DNA from 4 places in the Pseudoalteromonas sp. TAB23 genome. Region 1 is predicted to be linked to each of the others. Evidence: predicted binding sites of a transcription regulator. Region 1 holds the regulator's gene; each other region holds the start of a gene.

What was found. Region 1 encodes FliA, which starts transcription of late flagellar genes. Its sites were predicted from a motif close to CTAAAGNTNNNNNNNNNNNNGCCGATA; they were not measured.
Region 2: L654_RS0121640 (DUF4402 domain-containing protein) is a predicted target of FliA. The motif match lies at 4,656-4,682, and genes of this name have one in related genera.
Region 3: L654_RS0124840 (VC2046/SO_2500 family protein) is a predicted target of FliA. The motif match lies at 3,929-3,955, and genes of this name have one in related genera.
Region 4: L654_RS0110090 (DUF5610 domain-containing protein) is a predicted target of FliA. The motif match lies at 1,640-1,666, and genes of this name have one in related genera.

The regions. Positions count from the first base shown of each region.
Region 1 is NZ_AUTP01000220.1:43,674-49,631, forward strand. Features, by position in the region: gene L654_RS0112465 (chemotaxis protein CheA) at 1-1,179, opposite strand, end outside; gene L654_RS0112470 (protein phosphatase CheZ) at 1,195-1,968, opposite strand; gene cheY (chemotaxis response regulator CheY) at 1,986-2,369, opposite strand; gene L654_RS0112480 (RNA polymerase sigma factor FliA) at 2,410-3,120, opposite strand; gene L654_RS0112485 (MinD/ParA family protein) at 3,147-4,007, opposite strand; gene flhF (flagellar biosynthesis protein FlhF) at 4,000-5,481, opposite strand; partial or broken gene L654_RS01000000126030 (flagellar biosynthesis protein FlhA) at 5,503-5,958, opposite strand, start outside.
Region 2 is NZ_AUTP01000324.1:109,730-115,687, forward strand. Features, by position in the region: gene L654_RS0121610 (sulfite exporter TauE/SafE family protein) at 1-90, shown strand, start outside; gene lgt (prolipoprotein diacylglyceryl transferase) at 104-907, shown strand; gene L654_RS0121620 (thymidylate synthase) at 918-1,769, shown strand; gene galU (UTP--glucose-1-phosphate uridylyltransferase GalU) at 1,793-2,671, shown strand; gene L654_RS0121630 (SPOR domain-containing protein) at 3,013-3,696, shown strand; gene L654_RS0121635 (SPOR domain-containing protein) at 4,068-4,622, shown strand; gene L654_RS0121640 (DUF4402 domain-containing protein) at 4,738-5,340, shown strand; gene L654_RS0121645 (DUF4402 domain-containing protein) at 5,344-5,826, shown strand; gene L654_RS0121650 (fimbria/pilus periplasmic chaperone) at 5,836-5,958, shown strand, end outside.
Region 3 is NZ_AUTP01000366.1:7,090-13,047, forward strand. Features, by position in the region: gene L654_RS0124820 (MHYT domain-containing protein) at 1-2,572, opposite strand, end outside; gene L654_RS0124825 (SprT family zinc-dependent metalloprotease) at 2,878-3,549, shown strand; tRNA gene L654_RS0124830 (tRNA-Tyr) at 3,659-3,743, opposite strand; tRNA gene L654_RS0124835 (tRNA-Tyr) at 3,793-3,877, opposite strand; gene L654_RS0124840 (VC2046/SO_2500 family protein) at 3,990-4,517, shown strand; gene L654_RS0124845 (DUF6172 family protein) at 4,697-4,999, shown strand; gene L654_RS0124850 (diguanylate cyclase) at 5,191-5,958, shown strand, end outside.
Region 4 is NZ_AUTP01000198.1:1,332-7,289, forward strand. Features, by position in the region: gene murI (glutamate racemase) at 1-405, opposite strand, end outside; gene L654_RS0110090 (DUF5610 domain-containing protein) at 471-1,610, opposite strand; gene trmA (tRNA (uridine(54)-C5)-methyltransferase TrmA) at 1,773-2,870, shown strand; gene L654_RS0110100 (DUF523 domain-containing protein) at 2,881-3,333, opposite strand; gene L654_RS0110105 (thiol:disulfide interchange protein DsbA/DsbL) at 3,393-4,031, opposite strand; gene L654_RS0110110 (thiol:disulfide interchange protein DsbA/DsbL) at 4,048-4,671, opposite strand; gene L654_RS0110115 (serine/threonine protein kinase) at 4,706-5,680, opposite strand; gene ccoG (cytochrome c oxidase accessory protein CcoG) at 5,767-5,958, opposite strand, start outside.

The DNA of each region.
Region 1 (5,958 bases):
GATAGCTTTACCCATTGCTTCACTGTCTGAGTTGGTCGCTAAACTAACCAAACGATTTCGCACAAGTACTAACTCACCAACCATATTCATAATTTGGTCAAGTCGTTTTGTATCTACGCGAACTGTCGTCTCTGCTGCTGGTGGCGCTGATTTTTTAGGCGTTGCTGGCGCTGCTTTAGCAACCGGTTTTTCTACTGGTTTAGAAGCGGGTGCTTTTACAGGTTCTGGTTTTTTTACAGGCACACTCGCTTTTGCAGCTGGTTTAGCTGGGATATTGGGCTGTTTCACAGCTGGAGTGCTTTCTATTGATTTAGGTGCAGTGCCTTTACCATGAAGTTCATCAAGAAGCGCTTCAAATTCATCATCACTAATTTCATCATCTGATGAATTAGCAGTATTTGACGCTGGTTTAGCTGGTTCTACAGGTGCTTTAACTACACTACTTTGCTCAGGTGCTTTACTCGCAACCTCACCAAAACTGCCAACTCCATGTAACTCGTCTAATAAGCTGTCAAATTCATCATCAGTAATATCACCATTAAAATCACTACTACTTGCTACTGGCTTTTCAACTGCAGGACCTTGTCCTTTACCGTGTAGTTCATCAAGTAAGTTTTCAAATTCATCTTCAGTGATTTCGTTTATTTCAGCATCACTAACCGAAGGAGTTCCGCTAAACATTTCATCAAATGCAAATGGATCTTCCTCATCAGCTATTGGCGTATCAATTACTTCATCAAGAGGTTGTTCAACGTCAGTTTCTGAAGCGACTCCGTTAAGCTCGGCTTCTGTTGGAGGTAGGCCCAAAATGTGGAGGGTTTGAAGTAACTCAGGATCTGCTGGTTCTGGCTTATCCCTATTTTGGATAGTCGCGAACATTTCATTAATGGTGTCGAGCGCTTGTAAAATAACATCCATTAACTCTGAATTGACCGTTCGCACGCCTTGACGTAGTAAATCAAATACGTTTTCAGCGCCGTGGCAAGCATCAACAAGTTCTGTCATAGCTAAAAAGCCTGCACCACCTTTTACAGTGTGAAAGCCTCTAAATATGGCATTTAGTAACTCGGTATCTTCTGGATTATTTTCCAGTTCAACTAACTGTTCAGATAAAAGCTCTAGGATTTCTCCTGCCTCTACAAGAAAGTCTTGTAAAATATCTTCATCGACTTCAAACATGCAGTTACTCTCCTCTTAGAAGCCCAAACTTGATAAAAGATCATCGACTTCATCTTGATCAGACACAACATCATTACGCGATTCTTTATCAATAATAGGGCCTTCAGGACCTGCTAAAGTTTGTGTGGCAACTGGTTCTTTTATTTTTTGTTGTTCTACTTTATTCGCTGTGTTGTCACTGTCATCTTGTTCAGCAAACGCTGTTAAAAGATGAAGTAAGCTTTCTTCTACTTCTCTAACAAGTTCTATAACACGGCGAATAACTTGACCTGTTAAGTCTTGATAGTCTTGAGCCATTAGTACATTTGTCATTAAGCTTTGAAGCTCATCCGTTTTATGATGAGAGTTATTCATAAACTTATCGATACTATGGCAAAGTTGTTTAAACTCACCAAGCTCAATCTCCCGGCTCATTAAACGATCCCATGTCGGTTTGATATGAGATATTTCATCTGCAAGTTGCTGAGCTATAGGTAAACTAGCCTCAACAGCATCCATTGTTTTATTAGCCGCATTTTCTGTCATTTCTATAACATAATTAAGCCGCTTTTTAGCATCTGGAATCGCATCTGTCGTTATGTTAGTTAAGCGAGTATCAAGCTCAAAACTTTTAAGTGCTTCGTGCAGTTGACGAGTCAACTTCCCAACTTCAGCAAATAATTTAGACTGCTCTTGCGAAGCTGTCTCTAAAATCAACTGATTAGCTTTATCTTGCTCATCGTTTTCTAAATAAATGACGAGTTGACGAGCTTGTTCTAACGTTATTTGAGGCGCAGCTGGTGCTGACATAAGCCTCTCCCCCATCATTAGCCTAAGCGTTCAAATACTTTCTCTAATTTAGTTTTTAATGTTCCAGCCGTAAATGGCTTAACAATATAACCATTAACGCCAGCTTGCGCTGCAGCTATTATTTGTTCTTTTTTAGCTTCTGCCGTTACCATCAGTACAGGGATATGTTTTAACTTATCATCTGCACGAATTGCTCTTAAAAGGTCAATACCTTGCATTCCCGGCATATTCCAATCTGTAACCACAAAATCAAATACTTGATTTTGTAACATAGGCAAAGCTGTAGACCCGTCATCAGCTTCTTGAACGTTAGTGAAACCTAAGTCACGTAATAGGTTTTTTATAATTCGTCTCATCGTTGAAAAATCATCAACTACAAGAATTTTCATGTTTTTATCCAAAACATCCCCCAGTGAGGTATTAACCTTAGTTTACTTACTACTAGTTTATCCAGTCATTGATTTTAGCTTTAAGCTTAATCATCGCCTGACCATGTATCTGACTTACACGCGATTCGCTTACATCGAGTATATGTCCTATTTCTTTTAAATTCATTTCATCGTTATAGTATAAAGAAAGTACCATTGCATCACGCTCTGGTAATGACTTTATTGCATTTAGCAAAGACTCATTAAACCGATCATTTTTAACATTATTAAAAGGTTTGTCTAGCGCTAAATCTTGGCCTACGGGAGTAATAACATCCTCATCTACACCAAGGTCTTCTATGCCTAATACTTTACTGGTATTAACATCATTTAAAATATGATGGTACTCATTGAGTGAAATTTCAAGTTTTTCAGCAACTTCTGTATCTGTTGGTTCGCGATTCAGACTGCTTTCGAGCCCAGTAATTGCTTCTGCAACTTGTCGGCTTTTACGGTGTACTGAACGAGGAGCCCAATCACCACGACGCATTTCATCAAGCATAGCCCCGCGAATACGAATACCGGCGAAGGTTTCAAAGCTTGCGCCTTTTGTTGCATCAAAGTTTTTTGAAGCTTCTATTAAACCTATCATTCCTGATTGAATTAAATCATCAAGCTGAACGCTAGGTGGTAATCGAGCAATTAGATGACATGCCACTTTTTTAACAAGTGATGCATGTTTCTCAACAATCACATTTAAGTTTTGTGTTGATTGATATCCCATAGCTCTATTCACCAATGTTGTCATAATTAGCCGTTTACTAGTTTCTCAATGAAAAACTCTAAATGCCCAGATGGTTGATTTGGTATTGGCCATTTAACTGCTTTTGTCGCCAGCGCTTTAAACGCGAGAGCGGCTGGCGAACTTGGAAAGAGCTCAACAATCACCTTTTGGCGACGTGTTGCTTTGCGCATATTTTCGTCATAAGGAACCGTTGCTACTAGCTCCATTGAAACATCTAAAAAGCGATCGGTAACTTTAGATAGTTTTGCAAACAATTCAGTGCCTTCACGCATACTGCGGACCATATTGGCAACAATTTTGAACTTATAAACACCGTGCTCGCGGCTTAATACTTTAATAAGTGCGTAAGCATCGGTTATTGATGTTGGTTCATCGCACACTACAACCATTACATCTTGTGCTGCTCGTGAGAAGCTTAGCACCATGTCTGAAATACCAGCGGCTGTATCTACAATTAAAATATCAAATTCGGTATTCAATTCGCTAAATGCACGAATTAGCCCGGCATGCTCAGATGGCGATAATTCAACCATACTTTGCGAGCCCGATGTAGCGGGTACAATTTTAATACCAGCAGGGCCTTCAACTAAAATCTCGTCAAGCTCACATTCACCTGACAAAACGTGTGATAAATTGCGCTCTACACGTAAACCAAGCATCACATCACAGTTTGCTAGACCTAAGTCAGCATCCAGCACTAATACTCTATTACCTTGTTGCCCTAGTGCAATAGCGGTATTTAGAGAAACATTTGTTTTCCCCACACCACCTTTACCACCGGTTACAGCGATAACTTTTACGCCGTTGTTATTGTTTTGACTCATTTTGCGCAGGCCGCTTGCTTGATCTAATACTGTGTTAATCATACATCCCTACTGTACTTGGCGCCACTGCTTGGTGCCTTGAATGTTGTGCTTTTGTTCTTTTTAAATATAACTGCTCAGCCTTTTTCACTAGTTTTTCAGCATTTGCAACACGAATATCTTCTGGCACTCGTTGACCGTTAGTAAGATACCCTATTGGAAGGCGATTTTGAATCGCAATACTAATAATCTCACCCAAACTTAATGATTCATCTAACTTAGTGAAAATACAACCACTTAACTGTACTTTTTTAAAGTGACGTACTGTTTCTTGTAATACATTAATTTGTGCCGTTGCGCTTAGTACTAAGTAGCTGCGAATATCCACACGTTGGTTACGCATTAACGTGTTTAACTGCTCAGTTAAACGTAAATCTCGCTGACTCATACCTGCTGTATCAATTAATACTAGACGTTTATTTCGTAAATGATATAAAACTTCAGCTAATTCATTAGCATCTTTAACTTGCTTTACACCACAACCAATAATACGGCCGTAAGTAGCAAGCTGTTCATAAGCACCAATTCTGTATGTATCAGTAGTTATTAAGGCCACTTTATCAGCGCCATATTTTTGTGCACCTAACGCTGCAAGCTTAGCAACTGTTGTTGTTTTACCAACACCTGTTGGGCCCACTAACGCATATACACCACCTTGGCGAAGTATTTCATTATTGGTTGTTTGCATTTGGTCTTCGACCATAGCTAGTAGGGCCTTCCAGCCTTGTTGGCGAGATACATCATCAGGTACAAAACATGCCATTTGTTGCGCTACTTCTTTATCAATACCCATACCGACTAAGCGGTCAACCATGCAAGCGCGTGTTGGATCGCGACGCGCCATATCTTGCTGCATTAAGCCTGATACTTGATGCTCAAGTAATTGACGAATTGCGTTCATTTCTTCACGCATTGTTGTCATTTCTTCGCTTTCATTATTGGGTGTTTGTTGGCGAGCCGTTACTGGACTATCTAAATCATCAAAGTCGCTGTCTAAATCATCAAAACCTAAGCTATCCGCTTGAGTTTGTGGACGAACTGGCGCTGCATTTTCAGGGGCAAACATATTTTTAGTACGCTGTTCCATAACTGGTTCTTGATAGTTATCGGTAGTATCAATACCTGATTGTGAAAACATTGATGCAAGTTCAGGGGAGCGAGGACGCGGTGATTGGCGCTCTAATAAAGCCTGTAGGCTGTCAGCCACTTTTGCTTGCGGCTCTGGTTTGGCACGCTGAGGCTCTGGTTTTACAAAATTATGCACACTTTGCTGTGGTACTTGAGCACGCGGCTCTGCAGTACGTTGTGGTTGCGATGCTACTTTAGGGGCTGCTTTGTCATAATCAACTGCCGCTACAATTTCTACACCGTTAGCCAGCTTCTTATTTGACATAATAACCGCATCAACACCTAACTCATCTTTAACTTCTTTAAGTGCTGTGCGCATATCTTTAGCAAAAAAACGTTTAATTTTCATGATTCAACCCCTGTTAAAATCTTATTGTTGGCCTACAGAGCTAACAATCTTGATCTGTCTTTCGTCTGGTACCTCTTGATAAGACATCACTCTCAATCCTGGAATGGTGTACTTAACAAAACGAGATAACACAGTGCGTAACATTCCTGACGTTAGCAATATAGAAGGTTCACCGGCCATTTCTTGATTTTGATGCGCTTGTGTCAATGACACTTGAAGTCGCTCTGCAAGTCCAGGCTCAATACCGGCACCTTCATCGCCTGCATTTTGTAATGACTGATGCAACATCTGTTCCAACTCAGGTGCCAAGGTTATGACAGGGATTTCTGATGACATGCCAACCGCATCTTGAACGATTAACCGACGCAGAGAAATACGCACTGCAGCCGTTAATACATCAGGGTCTTGGCTACGCGGACCATACTCAACAAGGGTTTGAACAATTGAGCGCATATCGCGAATAGCTACACCTTCATT
Region 2 (5,958 bases), on a different contig from region 1:
AAAGCAACTCACTATTTACCTGTTAATACAATTAAGAAAGTTTTCGCGGTGCTGCTTGTAGTTATCGCAATTAAAATGGTTTTTAGCTAAAGGTTTATTTTTTATGGCACTTGAGTTTCCTCAAATTGATCCAATTATTTTTTCTGTTGGACCGCTAAGCGTACGTTGGTATGGCTTAATGTACTTAATAGGTTTTGCATTTGCGATGTGGTTTGCTAATCGTCAAGCGTCAAAGCCAAATTCGGGTTGGACTAAAGACCAAGTAAGCGATTTACTGTTTTACGGCATGTTAGGGGTAATACTAGGTGGGCGTATTGGCTACGTATTGTTTTACCAGTTTAGTTATTTTATAGAAAACCCACTGTATTTATTTAGAATAGATCAGGGCGGTATGTCGTTCCATGGTGGCACACTTGGCGTTATAACCGCCGTCGCAATTTTTTCGTGGACGCGTAAAAAGTCACTGCTTCAAGTGGGCGACTTTGTTGCACCACTGGTTCCTGTAGGGCTTTTAGCCGGACGTATTGGCAACTTTATAAACGGTGAGTTATGGGGCCGAGTTACCGACGTGCCATGGGCAATAGTATTTCCAACGGGCGGTCCGCTTGCGCGTCACCCATCGCAATTATACGAAGCATTTTTTGAAGGCTTAGTGCTGTTTTTAATCCTGCAATGGTTTATTAAAAAACCACGTCCAGCAGGGAGTGTAGCCGGTGTATTTTTATTAGGTTACGGCGTGTTTAGATTCTGTATTGAATATTTCCGCCAACCCGATGCACAACTAGGTTTATTTGCCGACTTTATTTCAATGGGACAAATACTTTCACTTCCTATGATAGTGGGTGGTTTAGGCTTATTAATTTGGGCATATAAGCAACCAGAACACGTTAAAACAGCTAAGGCATAATAAGAAAAGTATGAAACAATATTTAAAATTATGTCAGCGTATTGTTGACGAAGGTCAGTGGGTCGAAAACAAACGTACAGGTACGCGTTGTTTAACCGTTATTAATGCCGATTTAGAATACGATGTGGCTAATAATAAGTTTCCAATGATCACGACGCGCAAAAGTTACTACAAAGCAGCGATTGCTGAGTTACTAGGATATTTACGCGGTTACGACAGCGCTGAGCAGTTTCGTGAGATTGGCTGTAAAACATGGGATGCCAACGCGAACGATAACAACGCATGGCTTAATAACCCTAACCGTAAAGGTGAGGATGACATGGGGCGTGTTTATGGCGTACAAGGCCGTGGTTGGCAACGTCCAGATGGCTCAACGCTTGATCAGCTTTCCAAAGTTATTGATAACTTAAAAAATGGCATTGATGACCGTGGTGAAATAATCACGTTTTATAATCCAGGTGAGTTTGAGCTTGGTTGTTTGCGCCCGTGTATGCATACGCACACTTTTTCACTACTTGGCGATACGCTATACTTAACGTCATACCAGCGAAGCTGTGATGTACCGCTTGGCCTTAATTTCAATCAAATTCAGTGTTTTGTGTTGCTTGCGTTAGTGGCTCAAATTACCGGCCACAAAGCGGGTAAGGCGTATCATAAAATTGCTAATGCACATATTTACGAAAACCAACTTGAACTGATGCGAGACGTGCAGTTAACGCGTGAGCCATTTGCGTCACCTCAGTTAAAAATTAATCCAAAAATTACATCATTAGAAGACATAGAAACGTGGGTAACACGAGACGACTTTGAAGTAACAGGCTATCAATGCCATGAAGCGATTCAATATCCATTTTCAGTATAATAAAAGATTAAGGAAAACATAAAATGAAAGCAGTGATCCCAGTAGCGGGCCTTGGTACTCGTATGTTACCAGCCACTAAAGCAATTCCTAAAGAAATGCTTCCAGTGGTAGACCGTCCTTTAATTCAATATGTAGTAAACGAAGCCGTTGCTGCAGGAATTAAAGAAATAGTGTTAGTGACGCACTCAAGTAAAAATTCAATCGAAAATCACTTCGATACAAGTTTTGAACTAGAAGCTACTTTAGAAAAGCGTGTTAAGCGGCAATTACTTGCCGAAGTGCAAGCAATCTGCCCTAAAGACGTAACCATTATTCACGTACGCCAAGGTGAAGCAAAAGGCTTAGGCCACGCTATTAGTTGTGCAGCGCCTATTATTGGTAACGAACCGTTTGTAGTTATTTTACCAGATGTAATTATTGATGATGTAGAGAGCGATCTTAAAAAAGATAACTTAGCAGAAATGATCGCTAATTTTGAGAAAACCAAGCACAGTCAAATTATGGTAGAACCAGTACCAATGGCACAAGTTAACCAGTTTGGTGTGGTTGATTTAGGTGATGTTGACTTAAAGCAAGGTGAAAGCTCGCCAATATTTAATATGGTAGAAAAGCCGCCAGTAGATGAAGCTCCATCAAACTTAGCTGTAGTGGGTCGATACGTATTAAGCGAAAATATCTGGCCGTTACTTGCAAAAACTCCGCAAGGTGCAGGCGACGAAATTCAATTAACTGACGCAATTGCGATGTTAATGGAACACGAAAAAGTAGATGCATACGCTATAAAAGGCCGCAGCCACGATTGTGGAAGTAAAATTGGTTACTTAAAGGCAACGATTGAATTTGCACTTCGTCGCGATGAATTTGCCGATGAATTAAAATCATTTATCAAAAAACTGATTTAACAGTTAACGAAAACATGAAAGGCGCCTATATCGGCGCCTTTTTTTATGAGTTTTATCAGGATCAAAATTAGAAAAGGAATAGCTCTAAAATAAAAGTTTTTAAGTCATTACAGACATATTGTTATTTATGTTGTAAAGTTTGTGTTAATTGGCATTGAATTTGTATTAAATAATGCTCTCAAGGAAGGGATGGAGTATGCAACGTTGTGTTTTACGAAACACTGACAAGCATGCGAAGAGCTAGTTTTATGGCTCACAGCTTAAATAAAGTTAAACGCTTTCTTGTGAGAATGTTTAACTGAAATGTAGTGTAAAAACACTGCTTTCAGGACAACTAATACATGTTTATATATAAAAAAAATAACATTGGGCTTTTACTTAGCTTGCTAATGCTTTTATTTGGTACAGCATGCAGCGTCTCGCCTGAAATAAAAACCATTGATGAACAACCTCAAAGTAACTCGCCTGACTACGTATCAATTACAGCCCTTGAACTTGCTCAGCTAAAAGATGCCGCAATGCAGTGGCAACAAGCTCGTGAAGGCATAGAGCGAATTTTAAGATTAGAAAAAGAAATAACTTACCTCGTAAATCATATTGATATTATAAACAGCAAAGCTATTGCGCAGTCTAATCAAGGGTACAGCAGCAAGTCTGTACGCTCACCACGAAACACACGCAATGTTAAGTCACGCCAACAAGCTAAACAAAACTACAGTGATAAAAAACAAACTGTAAAATTAAATACACCTAAACATGTATTTGCTTTGCAAGTAGCTTCGGTTGACTCCGAGCAAGGTGTGGCTAAAGCATGGCAAGAGCTAAATGCTAAAGCAGCGCCGTTGTTTAGAGACAAAATATTGACTAACGTAGAAACCGCCAAAATAAACGACAAAATGTTTTACAGGCTGAAACTTGGCTCTTACCAAAACTTTAAAAATGCAAAAGCAGACTGTGACGTATTCAAACTGTACAAACTCGATTGCATAGTAAGTAACTACACTGATAAGCCAGTAAAGCTTTAGCGCACAGCATGTAATATCAATCTACAATAATACCTAATCAATTTGAAGGATTAGACCTGACGCTAACTTCGCTAATAATTTTTGATATACGACGGCATGTATGCCGGAGTTAGAGCAATGCAGCAACAATTAGTGATACCAACTAAATGATGAAATTTTGCCTTGTTATCGATATGGCTTTTCTTACCTCAAAATAGACTACTTAATTAAAAAGTTGCTATAAAGTGGCGCAAAATTTGCTTTGATTTATTATCTTGGTTAGTAGAGTGCATTTTGCAATGCGGTATTTTAAGTCTTGTCATTTAATATCAGTTTTATTCTTATCTTTTTATTTATATGGATGTAGCAGCGCAACTGTAAATAACGAGAGCGTGCAGCATTCTTTAATTACTGATAAACAAGTAAAAGAGTATGTTTCGCAGTGGCACTTACAGCAAGAAAGCATTGGTCGTTTAACTGCTATGGAAGATGATTTACAGCTGTTAATTATGGCGTTATCGTCTCGAAGTGAATTAACTGAAAACCCTCCTTTACTCATGCAAAATAAAACCGATATCACCTATGGTAATCAGCCTTCACAGAATTTGGAACCGACGGCACTAAATAACACTCCCGAAGTAAAAACACCAAACTTACAAAATTCAGAACTCACCTTAACAGATGAAACTAAAATTGGAGCACAGCTTGGTTGGTATTTAAAGCCAGAGCTTGTTAAAGCAAGAGTCGAAAGGCTTAAGCAATTATACCCCAGTGCATTTACTCAATTTAATTTTACTATGTTTGAACGTAAAAATAATAATATGACTTTGTATGGATTACGTGTAGGTCCATTTAAAAACGATGCTCAAGTAAGTGCGTTTTGTTATTTAGCTAATCAGCTTGATCAAGCATGTAATATTGCTGCTTTTGTCGGAAAGCCAATATAATTAATAAATTAGGCCTTTTAAACTTATATAGTATTAAAGTATTTGTACTAATAGTCGATACTAACTATAGTTGGGCAAATATTTGATAAAGCCCATTTTCTTATAAGGATTTAGCATGAAGTTTTATTTATCTGCATTAGCTGTAGCCACCGTGGTCAGCTCGTTTAGCACTTATGCTGCTACAGAGTCATTTGAAGCGAAAGTAACGGTACAAAATGCTGTAGTACTCACAAAAGATAACGATTTAAATTTTGGTACTATTCGTGCTATTTCAGATCCTACAGGCAATCTGCAAGCTACGCTTACAATTAATCCTGATCCTGATGCAACTAATGTTACCTCGCAAGACGACGCTGCTGGTAATGTGGCAACTATATCAATAATTGAAGGTGGTGAAGCGGGTGCTTTTAGTGTGTCAGATGTAGTACCAAATTCTATTTTAACCATTAGCGACCCAGTAAATACTTTAGTACAACCTTTAGCTGGTCAAGGGTTGAATGAACCTGATTTTACTGTAGGTACTTGGACTTACTTTATAACGAGCGGTACTAATGCTGGTGGATTATATACAAGTGCTACGCCCAACCTACAGGCTGGTGTTGATGGCGCTGTATCATTTAATATAGGCGCGACTCTTTCTACTTCATCAAACGCATCAAGTGTGGATTACCCTGATGGTGAGTATTCTGGTAGCTTTAATATTGAAGTGTCATATTAATTAGTGTTTAAACAAACAATGCGCTTTTTGTATGTTTCTGCTTGGCTTTCGTTAATGTTTAGCGAGCAAGCCTATAGCGCAAGCATACAACAAGAAGCGCTTAATTTTGGCACTTTAGTTATCCCTCAAAATAATACCTTAAGCTCTATAACCATTAGCCATGAAGGTGAAACAACCACATTTGGTAATATTTACGTATTAACTGAGGGTAATCCCGCAGAACTTTTATTTACCGATTTACCTCCCCTTACTCAAATATCGTTTAACAAAACGAGTGACTCTACATTGCAAAGTGAAGCACTAGGAGCTAATAGTGCCAAGTTTTCGGTTGTATTAGTAGATTTACCAAGAACGCAAACTAGCGATGAGTTTGGAGAGCTTTTACTCAAAGTAGGTGGCCGTTTAATAACGACAGGGACTAGCCAAAGTTACTTAGATGGTAGTTTTATTACTGACACCCAATTAGAAATTACGATTGATTACTAAAGGAAAAACATGCTTTATAAAGTTGTAGTGCTGCTCGCACTGAGTGTATGTATTTTAGGAAAAAATGCATACGCAAATTTACTTATCTCTCCAACCCGTATTAGTTTTGATGAACGCCAACGAACCGCTAAA
Region 3 (5,958 bases), on a different contig from region 1:
TGTATTTAATTTGTCTTTGATTTTCTATTGCTCTTATTTTTTGTGTTGCCTCTATGCCATCACACAATGGCATATGTATATCCATTAAAATGACATCAAAGTCTTGTTCTTCAAATACTTTAATCGCTTCAAGTCCGTTAGATGCCTTGGTAACTGCATGCTGATCGCGTGACAGGAGTAAAGAAAGTAGTTCTGTATTTTGCTCTATATCGTCAACTACTAACACCCTAAGTGCAGGCAGTTGGGTGTGTAGACCATCAAAATGATCTATTTTAGTTTCGTCACCTAAAGTAAGCGGCAATGAAAAGTAAAAGCAGGTGCCTTTACCTAGTTCACTTACTAAGTTTATTGTTCCGCCCATAAGCTCTACAAGTTGTTTGCTTATGGTAGTACCAAGACCTGTACCACCAAAGCGGCGAGTAGTAGTACCATCGGCTTGTTCGAAAGGTTGAAACACTGCTTGAATACGATCTTTTGCAATACCAATACCGGTATCTTGCACTTCAAAAAACAGATGCTGATTTTGTGTTATAGCAACAGTTACGGTAACAGAGCCTTTTTCGGTAAACTTAATAGCATTACCAATTAAATTAGTAAGTACTTGCCTGAGTCGATCTGGGTCACCGTAATAAGTAGCACTTACTGATTCTTTAATATGAAGTTTAAGTTCTAAATCTTTCTTTTTAGCTTCTAACCAAAAAGTAGAAATAATACTGTCTATTACTGGCTTTAAACTAAAGTGTATTGGCTCAATAGTGAGCTTACCGCGCTCTAGTTTTGCGGAATCGAGAATTTCATTTAATAATCTAAGTAATGAACGCGCTGCATTATTTACGGTCACTAAATGTTTTTGTTGTTCTTGATCAAGTGGGGTATCCATTAATAGATCGCTGAAACCTATTATAGAATTCATTGGGGTGCGTATTTCATGGCTCATATTAGCCATAAAAGATTGCTTTGCATAAGCAGCTTCTTCAGCTTTAAATTTAGCTTGCTCTAGTTTTTCTTCATATTCTTTGCGTTCTGTAATATCAACCAAAACACCATCAATCCACTTTGCTTGGCCTTGGGTATCAAAGTCGATGCTGCCTTTATCTAAAAGCCATAAGATTTTACCGCTTCTGTGGCGAATTCTGTATTCGATTGAATACTGACGTTTTTCTTCTACGGCTTTTGTGACGGCATCTACAATAGGTTGCTGGTCTGATTTTAAAACTAGATCGTTAAATTCAATGCAATGTTCAGTAAATTCATTAGGGTTATAACCCGTTAACTCGTTGATGCTCGGGCTGATAAAAAGCATGGTCCAGTTATCATCAAATTTACACCTAAAAGCCACACCTGGCATGTTATCCATTAAAGAGCGGTATTTTTGTTCTTTTTCCTCTAGGCTTTTTTGTAAAGCTCGTTGCTCTGATAAGTCTGTTATGAAGCCTACGTATAGAGGATTTTGCCCTGGCTGATTAACTTCTCCAATCCCCAAACGAATCGGGAATAAGTGGCCATTTTTATGCTTTGCAAAAATTTCACGGTTAACACCGATTACTTTACCTAAATCAATATTTTTAGCTTTAGAAAGGTAGCTATCGTGATGCATCGCGATAGCATCATCCATTAGCATTTTAATATTATGATTTTGTACTTCATTTTCGTGCCAGCCAAAAATTTTACTGGCTGATTCGTTAAAGCTCAAAATAATGCCGGTGTGATCAATCGTTACGATTCCATCAATGGCTGTGCCTAAAATTGCGTTTAAGCGAGACTCGTCGGCTGACTTTTCTTCAAGTAACATTTTATATCTGACCATGCCATTAAGTACCGCTACTACGCTTGTAATGGCAATCGTTGCAGTTGCAACCGCGATGGCTACAAAAGTGAGCCCAGCAGAAGCATTTGCGTCGTCATATAAAAGAGGAGATGTTGCAACAAAGCGTGTAGATGCCATGCCCATATAATGCATAGCAGCAACAGCAAAGCCTAATATTATAGCGCTGATGGCTCTATTTTGTAGGTATGATAGTTTTGGAAAAAATTTTTCAAGATTAAAGCGGCTATATAACGCTATAAACGAAAGAGCGACGGCAACTAAAATTGAAAGGCCAAAGGTCAGTGGGTCATAGCGCAACATTGGGGAAAGCTCCATTGAAGCCATACCGCTGTAATGCATTGTACCAATACCAGCCCCTAGTAAGATGGAGCAAATGCTGAGCACTCTAAAGTTTCCATCACTGTTTACAAGTATTGATACCGCATACTGACATGCTAATAAAGCAGGAAGAAAAGAGAGTAGTGTGATTGTTGGATCGTAGCTTATATTAGTACATAGCGAAAAAGCTAACATACCTATAAAGTGCATACTCCAAATACCAGAAGAAAATACAGTTGCTGCGGTTATATTTGCTAAACGTTGATAACGAGGGAATTTAGTCTCTTTTGCTAAATCAATGAGCTTAGTAGTAAAAAAAGCAGCAAAAATGGCTATTAATACAGACATTGAGACTAGAAGAGGGTCGTATACCCCATTAAGTATTAGGCTTGGATCTTGGTCTGTAATGAAGAAAGCTGATAGCATAACGGCTCGAAATATAATCTTTATTTTACAAGTTTAATCTAATTTACTAATAAATGAACCGTTATTTCTAATCGCGCTATAAAGTGACGAATTTTAAGCAAGTTTATTTATTGTTTTGTTATTGAAGTAAATAAAATGTTTTAACTTTCAATTCAAATAAAATAGACGGCTCAATCTATAGCTTATTATAATAAAGCGGATTAGGAGTTAAGTGCGACTTTATGCTTAAGAGTTTAAAATTGATGGTAATATGGATTATATAAACGGATGCAATATTTAGAGTTTAGGTCGTGTTTGAATATCAATTGAAAAAGAGTACTAGACGCAAAACAGTCGCAATAAAAGTGCATAGTCAAAAGGTAACTGTGTATGCGCCACATTTTGTCGCAAAAAAACACATTGATACTTGGTTATTTGACAAACAAGAGTGGGTTGCAGAACAATTAAAAAAACAATTTTTAATTGAGGACACTAAGCAGTACCCTGTTGAATCTAAAAAAATAAGTGTTTTTTCAGAAACTATTTATTTGAAACTGGACTCAGGCCAAGATTCCAAAGTAACCCCGTATGATGACCACTTACTTATTACAATATCTCCTCGAGTTAAAAACACTAATCAAAAGTATCGACAGCTATTAGAGACTTATTTAAAAGAGCAGCTTATTGCATACATAGAGATGCGTTTAGCGTATTTCTGTACTCAAATGGGTGAAGAGTTGCCAAATGATTTAAAAATAGGTGTTTATAAACGAAAGTGGGGGAGTTGTAATAGCAAGCGAGAACTCACTTTTAATTTACATCTTATAGGTGCTCCTTACCACGCTATAGATTATGTGATTGTTCATGAGCTTGCCCATTTAAAGTATTTAAATCATAGCAAAGCTTTTTGGCAGCGAGTAGAGGCGTTTTTCCCCGATTACAAAACATCATCTAATTGGTTAAAACAAAATGGTATGAGTTTACAGTGGGTGTTTTGATGTTACTGAATATAGGAATATAGGAATATAGGAATATAGGAATATAGGAATATAGGAATATAGGAATATAGGAATATAGGAATATAGGAATATAGGAATAGTAGAGAAGTGGTGGAGGGAGCTGGATTCGAACCAGCGAAGGCTGAGCCGTCAGATTTACAGTCTGATCCCTTTGGCCGCTCGGGAACCCCTCCACACTAATTTTATTGCATTTGGCCCCACTTAACTTAGCGGTAAGAAAAGTGGTGGAGGGAGCTGGATTCGAACCAGCGAAGGCTGAGCCGTCAGATTTACAGTCTGATCCCTTTGGCCGCTCGGGAACCCCTCCAATGCAACGGCGCTGATAATAGCAAATTGCGTATTTAAGTAAAGAAAAAAGCTAAAGAAAATTGAAATAAAGCCGATAAATATCTATCAGTTACCACAATCGGCTAAAGACTATGCAAATAGATGATTTGTTAATCACAGAGAGTCAGTTAAACAGTAGACTCAATAATAGTGTGCATGAAAATCGCCGTGGCGAATTTGCACTATTATTAGCGATGCTGTCACATGACGCACTCGACTTTAGTCAATTTCATTTACCAAAAACTGAAACAGATAATTTAGTTATAGAAGAAGAGGCGTTAAGAAAGCAATTTGGCGCAGGTCCAAAGCAACTTTTAGCCCCTGATGAATATAATATGTTGGTTGGACAATTTAATGCATCATTAATATCTCAAGAAGGAGAGCACTGTGGTATGACAAGTATTAAGTTAAGACAATGCTTAAGCCCTGAACCACTTGCGATTAGAAATGATGATAAGCATATTCCACTTAATATAATAGATAACTGTGAGCTTGCCGTCAGAAGAAGAATTAAAAGCGAACAAACCCAACTAGCTAATCCCCCAATAGATGCAGCTGCTTTTTACGACAGCCTTAATAATGATGCATTACATCAACCACTTCAGCTCATTGCGGTGTGATATATGATTGTAATAATCACCAGTTAATATATGCTTTATAACGGGTCTGCTTTATATATTTGCTAATAATTGATTTAATGAAAAAAAAGCATCCAAAAATTAAATGCAATTGCTATAATGGCGTCAAATGGTATGACATGAAATGCCATTATCATTAAACCAAGGTAATTAGGAACGTAATGAAGAAAACATTCACGCTAAATCACGAGAAAATCAAATACCCTCGTATGGTTGATGCTGCAAAGCACGAAGTGAAAAAATATTTGAAAAGAGAGCGTAATAAAACGCTACCTGAAGATGCTGACTATTGGGCATTTGACTGTAAGTTTGGTAACACAGCTGAAGATGCGCAAGTTGTGCACGTTGCTGAATTAAGTAACCAAATTGGCGAAATTGAAAAGCAAGGTTTGACCTCTTTCTATGTAGAGATTTTAGCTCGACCTGCTCAACGTCAACAGTTAGATTTAGATGATGACGAATAATACTTAACTAAATTAAGTATTCAAAGTTATAAAATGAGCCCAAGTGGCTCATTTTTTGTTTTTATGCAATAAAGATTCACCATAAATCATTTTTATTAGTAACTAATAAGTAGAATTCTTTTTTATTAACATTTGCATAACAAAATGTGATGCTATAGGCTGTTTTTAATTAAAAAACAAAACATTTTTCTATGCCAATAAATTACTCTGACCATCAATTGAAATTAAGTTTAAAGAATTCTAAAGTACTTATAGTTGACGATCAGTTATTAAGCTTAATCGTATTGAAAAAAATATTATCTGAGCATTTTAATGTGACAACAGCTGGAAGTGGTGAAGAAGCAATTGAAATTTGTAATGTAAATGTACCCGATATAGTCCTACTCGATATTAATATGGGTGGAATGAGTGGTATTGATACATGTTTAAAATTAAAAAATAATACTGAAACACAGGATATCCCAGTTATTTTTGTTACATCCTTTGAAAACGAAGAAGAAGAGTGCTGGGAAGCCGGAGCTGTCGATTTCATTAAAAAGCCGATTAAAAAAGAAACATTATTTAGAAGAGTTCGTGCGCATATAACGTTAAAATTACAACATGACTTACTCAATCAAAAAGTATTTCTAGATGATTTAACAAAGGTATTCAATCGTCGTTATTTTGATGCGCATTTTTCTAAAATGGAACGAAGCGCCTTACGAGAAAAAGTCGACTATGCACTATTACTCATCGATATAGATTACTTTAAGCAATACAACGATCTTTATGGTCATGTGCAAGGCGATACGGTTTTAAACCTTGTTGCACAAACTATTACTAATAGTTTGCAAAGGCCAACCGATTTTGTTGCGCGTTACGGCGGCGAAGAGTTTGTAGTTGTTCTACCGCATACAAGCACTGAAGGTGCAATTTGTGTTGCTGATAAAATTAAACAAAATGTGGTCGATTTAGGAATA
Region 4 (5,958 bases), on a different contig from region 1:
ACGAGCATGCTCAGTAATTAATGTTTTAGTGTATGAACTGGCGACCGTTGCCGGTGTGGCTAATAAGCCAATATGATTTGAACGTGTTAACTCTGCCGCAGGCTTTATTGCTGGCACAACACCTACTATAGGAATATCTGTCATTTGGCGAACAGCACTAAGTGCAGATGTAGAAGCGGTATTACACGCTATTACAATTAAATCAACATTAAGCGTATTAGCTTTGATGAAATGAATAAGTGAGCATAATCGGTTAATGATGGTTTTTTGGGATTGAGCACCATAAGGCAGTAATGCATTATCCATAAAATAACTGTACTGAGCATTGGGGATACTTTGCTTTATATGCTCAAGTACAGTAGTTCCACCAATACCTGAATCAAAGACCATTATATGCGCTGACAAACTACCGTTCCCACTTTACTTTAAGAACGGCAGTTTGCCATGAGGTATTTATAAAAGAAAGTAGTTTAACTTTGCGTGGTTTCTAAATCAGTAAGCCTGTCGGCCGCAGAATTTAACTGATTAAGGTTTTCGAACATAGACTTTGTGTAATCTACTAACTTATCTATTTGTTCCTGATCTTGATTTAACCATTGGAGAATGCCAGCTAGCTGATTTTGTAATCCAAGCTCACCCGCTTTTTCAAAAGCATTTTTAAGGTCGTCATTAAAAGGAGCTAAACCCTCCGCTACTTGTTTTTCTGGTGCTGGTCTATATTCTTCATAGCTTTTAACTGTTGCTATTGTTTTTGTTTGGCGTAAATCCATAGAAAAAGCCACCAGCTGATCGCTGTCTAAACTCAGCTCCTGCGCTTGTTCAAATGCTTCATCTAAATCACCACCAAAAAAGGTTTTACTTAAATCTTGTAAGTCTTCCATCATCGTATTAATAGCTTCTTGCTCTTGCTCATTTAAGTCACCATTAACCGACATCGAAAATGATACCTGCCGAGATTGCGATGATGAGCTTGCAAACGACTCGCTATTATTGTTTTGCTGATAGCCACTTGCCGACTGAGATTCAAATGCATCAGCAAAACTAATACTTACCTCATCACCTTCTGCGGTAGTAAATTTATACTCTGCATTACTCGTCATACTGACATATTGAGCCTGGCTTATATTTACGCTGGCAGATTGTGGGTTAAATAACGACTCTTCAAACTTATCAAGCCCATTGTAAATTCCCTCTTTGGACTTATTAATCCCCTCTTCCATGTCATCATTAAATACGCCTGTACCTTTGAGTTCATCAACAGCGTCGTCAATCCCTATTTGGACTCCTTTGCGCGCGTCGCCTAACATATCTTTGAGCTTTTCGTCATCAGCGCCGTTAGCTTTTGCTTTATTAACAGCACTACTTACAAAATCGAGTACGTTTTTTACTATTTCATCAAAATCAAATAGTGGTTTATCTGCTTTTTTTTCTGCGATAGGCAATCCAAGCTGCTCAGCCATTTTATCGCCAAGCACCTTTGCAGCCAACTCTCGGCCTCGTTGTTGGTAGCTATCTTGAGGAGACGTAATTGTAGGTTGCTGTATATCAGCTTTATTATTGAATTTATTGATGTTGTTGTTTGGCGTAAAGCCATAATTACCTATTTTCATGATTCGTCTCCTAAGCGTGCGTAGTTTATTATCGGCTATAACAATAAAAACTAAAGTACAATGTTCAATAAAACAGCATAAATGCTAGCCAAAACTAGACAAATACGCAGCGCTCCCTACAATAGCGCCGATAAACAGATCTTAGATAAGGTAGTAGCGTTAATGGCAGTTATTAAAATAGATACCACACAGTACCAAACGCAGTTAAGTGAAAAAGAGCAGCGTATTAGTGCACAGTTCCAACGTTTTGGTGTGGAGCAACTAGAAGTATTTAGCTCAGAGCCAACTAACTACCGCCAACGTGCTGAATTTAGAGTATGGCACGACGGTGACGATCTGTTTCACATTATGTTTGATCAACAAACAAAAGAAAAAATCCGTGTTGATACATTTGATCCAGCAGCGCCTCTAGTTGGTGAAATAATGCAGGTGATGATTGAGCATCTTAAGCCTTGTGAAATATTACGTCGTAAGTTATTTCAAATCGATTACCTATCCACGCTAAGCGGTGAAATTTTAGTAAGCTTGCTTTATCACAAACCACTTGATGATGAATGGTTAAGTGAAATTAAAGCGCTTAAAGAAAAACTAAGCAGTAAATACAAAATTGACTTTATCGGCCGTGCTCGCAAACAAAAAGAAGTGCTGGGTGATGACTTTGTAACTGAGCGTTTAACAGTTAATGGTCAAGAGCTTATTTATCAACAAGTAGAAAATAGCTTTACTCAGCCTAATGCAAAAGTAAATATTAATATGCTGGAGTGGGCGCAAGATTTATGTAAACCACTTAAAAATGATTTATTAGAACTGTATTGCGGTAACGGTAACTTTTCAATTGCGTTAGCGGGCTGTTTTAATAAAGTATTAGCAACAGAAATATCAAAATCATCTGTTCATTCTGCTCAATACAATATTGCTAAAAATAACGTAGAGAACCTAGATATTATTCGTATGTCTAGTGAAGAGTTTACTCAAGCAATGAATGGAGAGCGTACTTTCTCTCGCTTAGACGGTATTGACCTTAAAAGCTATGACTGCCAAACCATATTAGTTGATCCACCGCGCGCGGGCATGGATGAATTAACGTGTGACTTAGTGGCTAACTACGAAAGCATAATTTATATATCGTGTAATCCTGAAACCCTTGAGCGTGACCTTGATCACCTAACACGTACGCACAACGTTAAGCGCTTTGCTATATTTGATCAGTTCCCATATACACATCACATTGAGTCGGGTGTTTTCTTGCAGCGCAAATAACCAACCAAAATTAAAGTGCCAGTACTTTTATAAGTGCTGGTATTTGCTTTTCACTAAATACTTGAATACCATTTTTTATTAATAATGCTGTAGTTAAACCTAGCCCTTCGATTTTTACTCCGCGATGCTTTCCATCATATATTGTATTTCGTCCGCAAGAAGGGCTCGATTCTTTAAGTAGAGCAAAACGAACTTGATTCTTTTTACAGAGTTCTAGCGCTATATTAGCTCCAGTTTGAAACTGTTCTGTTACATCTTCTCCTAAATTAGTAATTACACTCCCCTGTATTATTTCAGCAGGAGCTCTAGGAGTAGGAAGCCCACCAGCGACCTCAGGACAAAACACAATTAATCTATTTTGTTTTTGCCACAAATTAAGCTGTGGATGCAAAATTGCGTGTCCTCTACCATCGTAGCGAACAGGCTGCCCTAGCAAACAACTCGATACTAATATTTTTTCCATCGCTATATCCTTATAAAGCAAAAAAGCTCCTTAAGGAGCTTTTTTTATTTTGGCTAAATTTATTTATTAGCTAAGTAATTAATCAGTTTGCTAATATCTTCTGGTTCAGTAATACCCGACTCACGACCTAGGTTTAATTTATACTTACCATTTACAATAAATGTAGGTACGCCACGTAGTGCGCCTTTTTCTTTAAAGTAGTCTTGATCGCGTTTCATTTTAGAGCTCAGCGTACGTACCGAGAAGCTTTTAAACAGCTTATCAAACTTATCGCCATCAACGCCCTGCGCTACAAATATATCTTTTACATCTGCAAGCTCATTAAAACTAGCGCGCTTTGTATGAATATGATTAAAGATTGCAGAGACAATTTTATCTTTTTGCGGAAGCACTTCTGCAGTAGCGAGTGCTTGGCTCATCATCTGTTGGTTTTCTGGGTCGCGTACACCTACAAAATCAACATGGCTCTTTTTAAATTTAACGTTTTTATCAAGCTTAGGCTTAAACTCACCAATTAGTGCTTCCATGTTATTACATGCAGGGCAGTAAAATGAGAAAAACTCTTTAATTTCTGGCTTTTTAGTTGCGCGCTCAGAAACAACGTCGTAATGCACGCCTTCTTCATACGTTGCTGCAAAGCTTGTTGCCGCCATAGGAAGTAGTACTGCAAGCAAACCTGCTTTAACTAATTTAATCATTATTATGCTCCGAAATTTATAGTGCTAATAAAAACGCTACTAACTCATCAAGTTCTTTTTGATTTTTGATGGTGTTGAGGTTTATTTTATATTTATCGTTAACAATAAAAGTAGGTACACCTGTAAGTGCGCCTAATTTTGAATATTTATTTTGTTTGTTTTGCATTGCTTGCTCAGCCGAAATAACTGGCATGCTTGCAATTTCTTGATCAAACGTTGCGCTATCAATACCGTTTACTTCAAGTAATTTTTTAACGTCTTTCATTTCAGTTAAAGGAGCACGCTGAACATGAATACTTTTAAAAATTTGATCGCTAATACTCTGCGCCAGACCATGCTGCTTAGCAATTAAGTAGGCAAAGCTTAAATTACTTTGTGCTTGTGGCGACACGCCACCTAAAAAGTTCACGTGGTTTTTAATAAACTCAGCGCCTTCTGGCAGGCCTTGTTCAATTGCTTTTGCTACTGGTTCAAACTTAAAACAATGTGGACAGTAAAATGAGAAAAATTCGGTTACTTGTGGTGATGTACTTTTGTCTACATCAATAACAGTGTATTGATTATCAACTTCAAACTGTGCAGCAAGTGCTGCAAATGGTAAACATAAAAGTAATAAACTCAGTTTTAATTTTTTAAGCATTTGTATCTCGTTGTACTTGTCTTTAAATAAAATATTACGGCAATAACTTTAACGGTGCTTCTTGCAATGCTGCAAGTTGCTCCTTCAGTGCTAAAATTTGTTGCTCCCAGTATTTGTCATCAGCAAACCATGTAAAGTTCCGCACAAAGGCAGGATCGCTCCATCGTTTAGCTACCCATCCCATATAATGGATAATACGCATCGCTCGCAGCGGTTCAATTAATTTGAGCTGAGAGTGATCAAAATCACAAAACTCTTCATACGCATTCACAAGGGTGTCTAACTGTAACAGTTGCGTCGCTCTATCGCCACTGAGCATCATCCATAAATCTTGGATTGCAGGACCTTGGCGGCTGTCATCTAAATCCACAAACATGAGCGCATCACCTGCCCACAAAATATTACCAACGTGGCAGTCACCATGTAAGCGAATACTTTGCACATCTTTATACTGTTTTTGCGCCTGCTCTATCACTAAATCTAAAATAGTATAAAAGGCAGTATTTATTCCCATAGGCACTAAGTTACTTTTTTGAAGATGAACTTTGGCTGTATGTAAATACTCCTCGCAGGTAACTGTTGGCCTATAAGTAAAAGGCTTTGTTTTAGCTACTTGGTGCATACGGCCAATTAAACGCCCCATTACATCAAGCTGATCTAAGTTATCAACCTCAAATAAACGCCCGCCTACACTTGGAAACAACACAAACAAATAACCTTCGTGTTCAAACAAGCTTTGCCCATTATATAAAATAGGGGCAACAACAGGCACTTCCGCTTCTGCCAGTTCAAATGCAAAGTCATGCTCTTCTTGAATTTGCTCTTTACTCCAGCGCTCTGGGCGATAAAACTTCACTACGTAACGCAGGCCATCATCGGCTTTAAATTGGTACACTCTGTTTTCATAGCTATTGAGTGCCAACAAACCAGATTCGGCGTACACACCTACGCTTTCTATTGCATCGAGTATTAGGTCAGGTGTTAAGTCAATAAAACTAAATTTACTCATACTCTTCTTATATAAAATAAAAAGCGGGTTATATACCCGCTTTTGTTAATTGCTATATCAACTTACCTATTTAAGGTAGGTTGTGATTATCGCGCTTTAAAAAAGTTACTCGACTGCGATATTGTCTCATCCGGCTCATCTACCGGTGAAAGCACAAAGTTAAACTCTGTCATCGACACCTTCAAATCATAAGGGTCCATTACAAGCGACAATGGCACATTATGAGATTGCCCTGCCTGCACTGTAAATGACTGCTTACCAATATACTTAAAGTTATC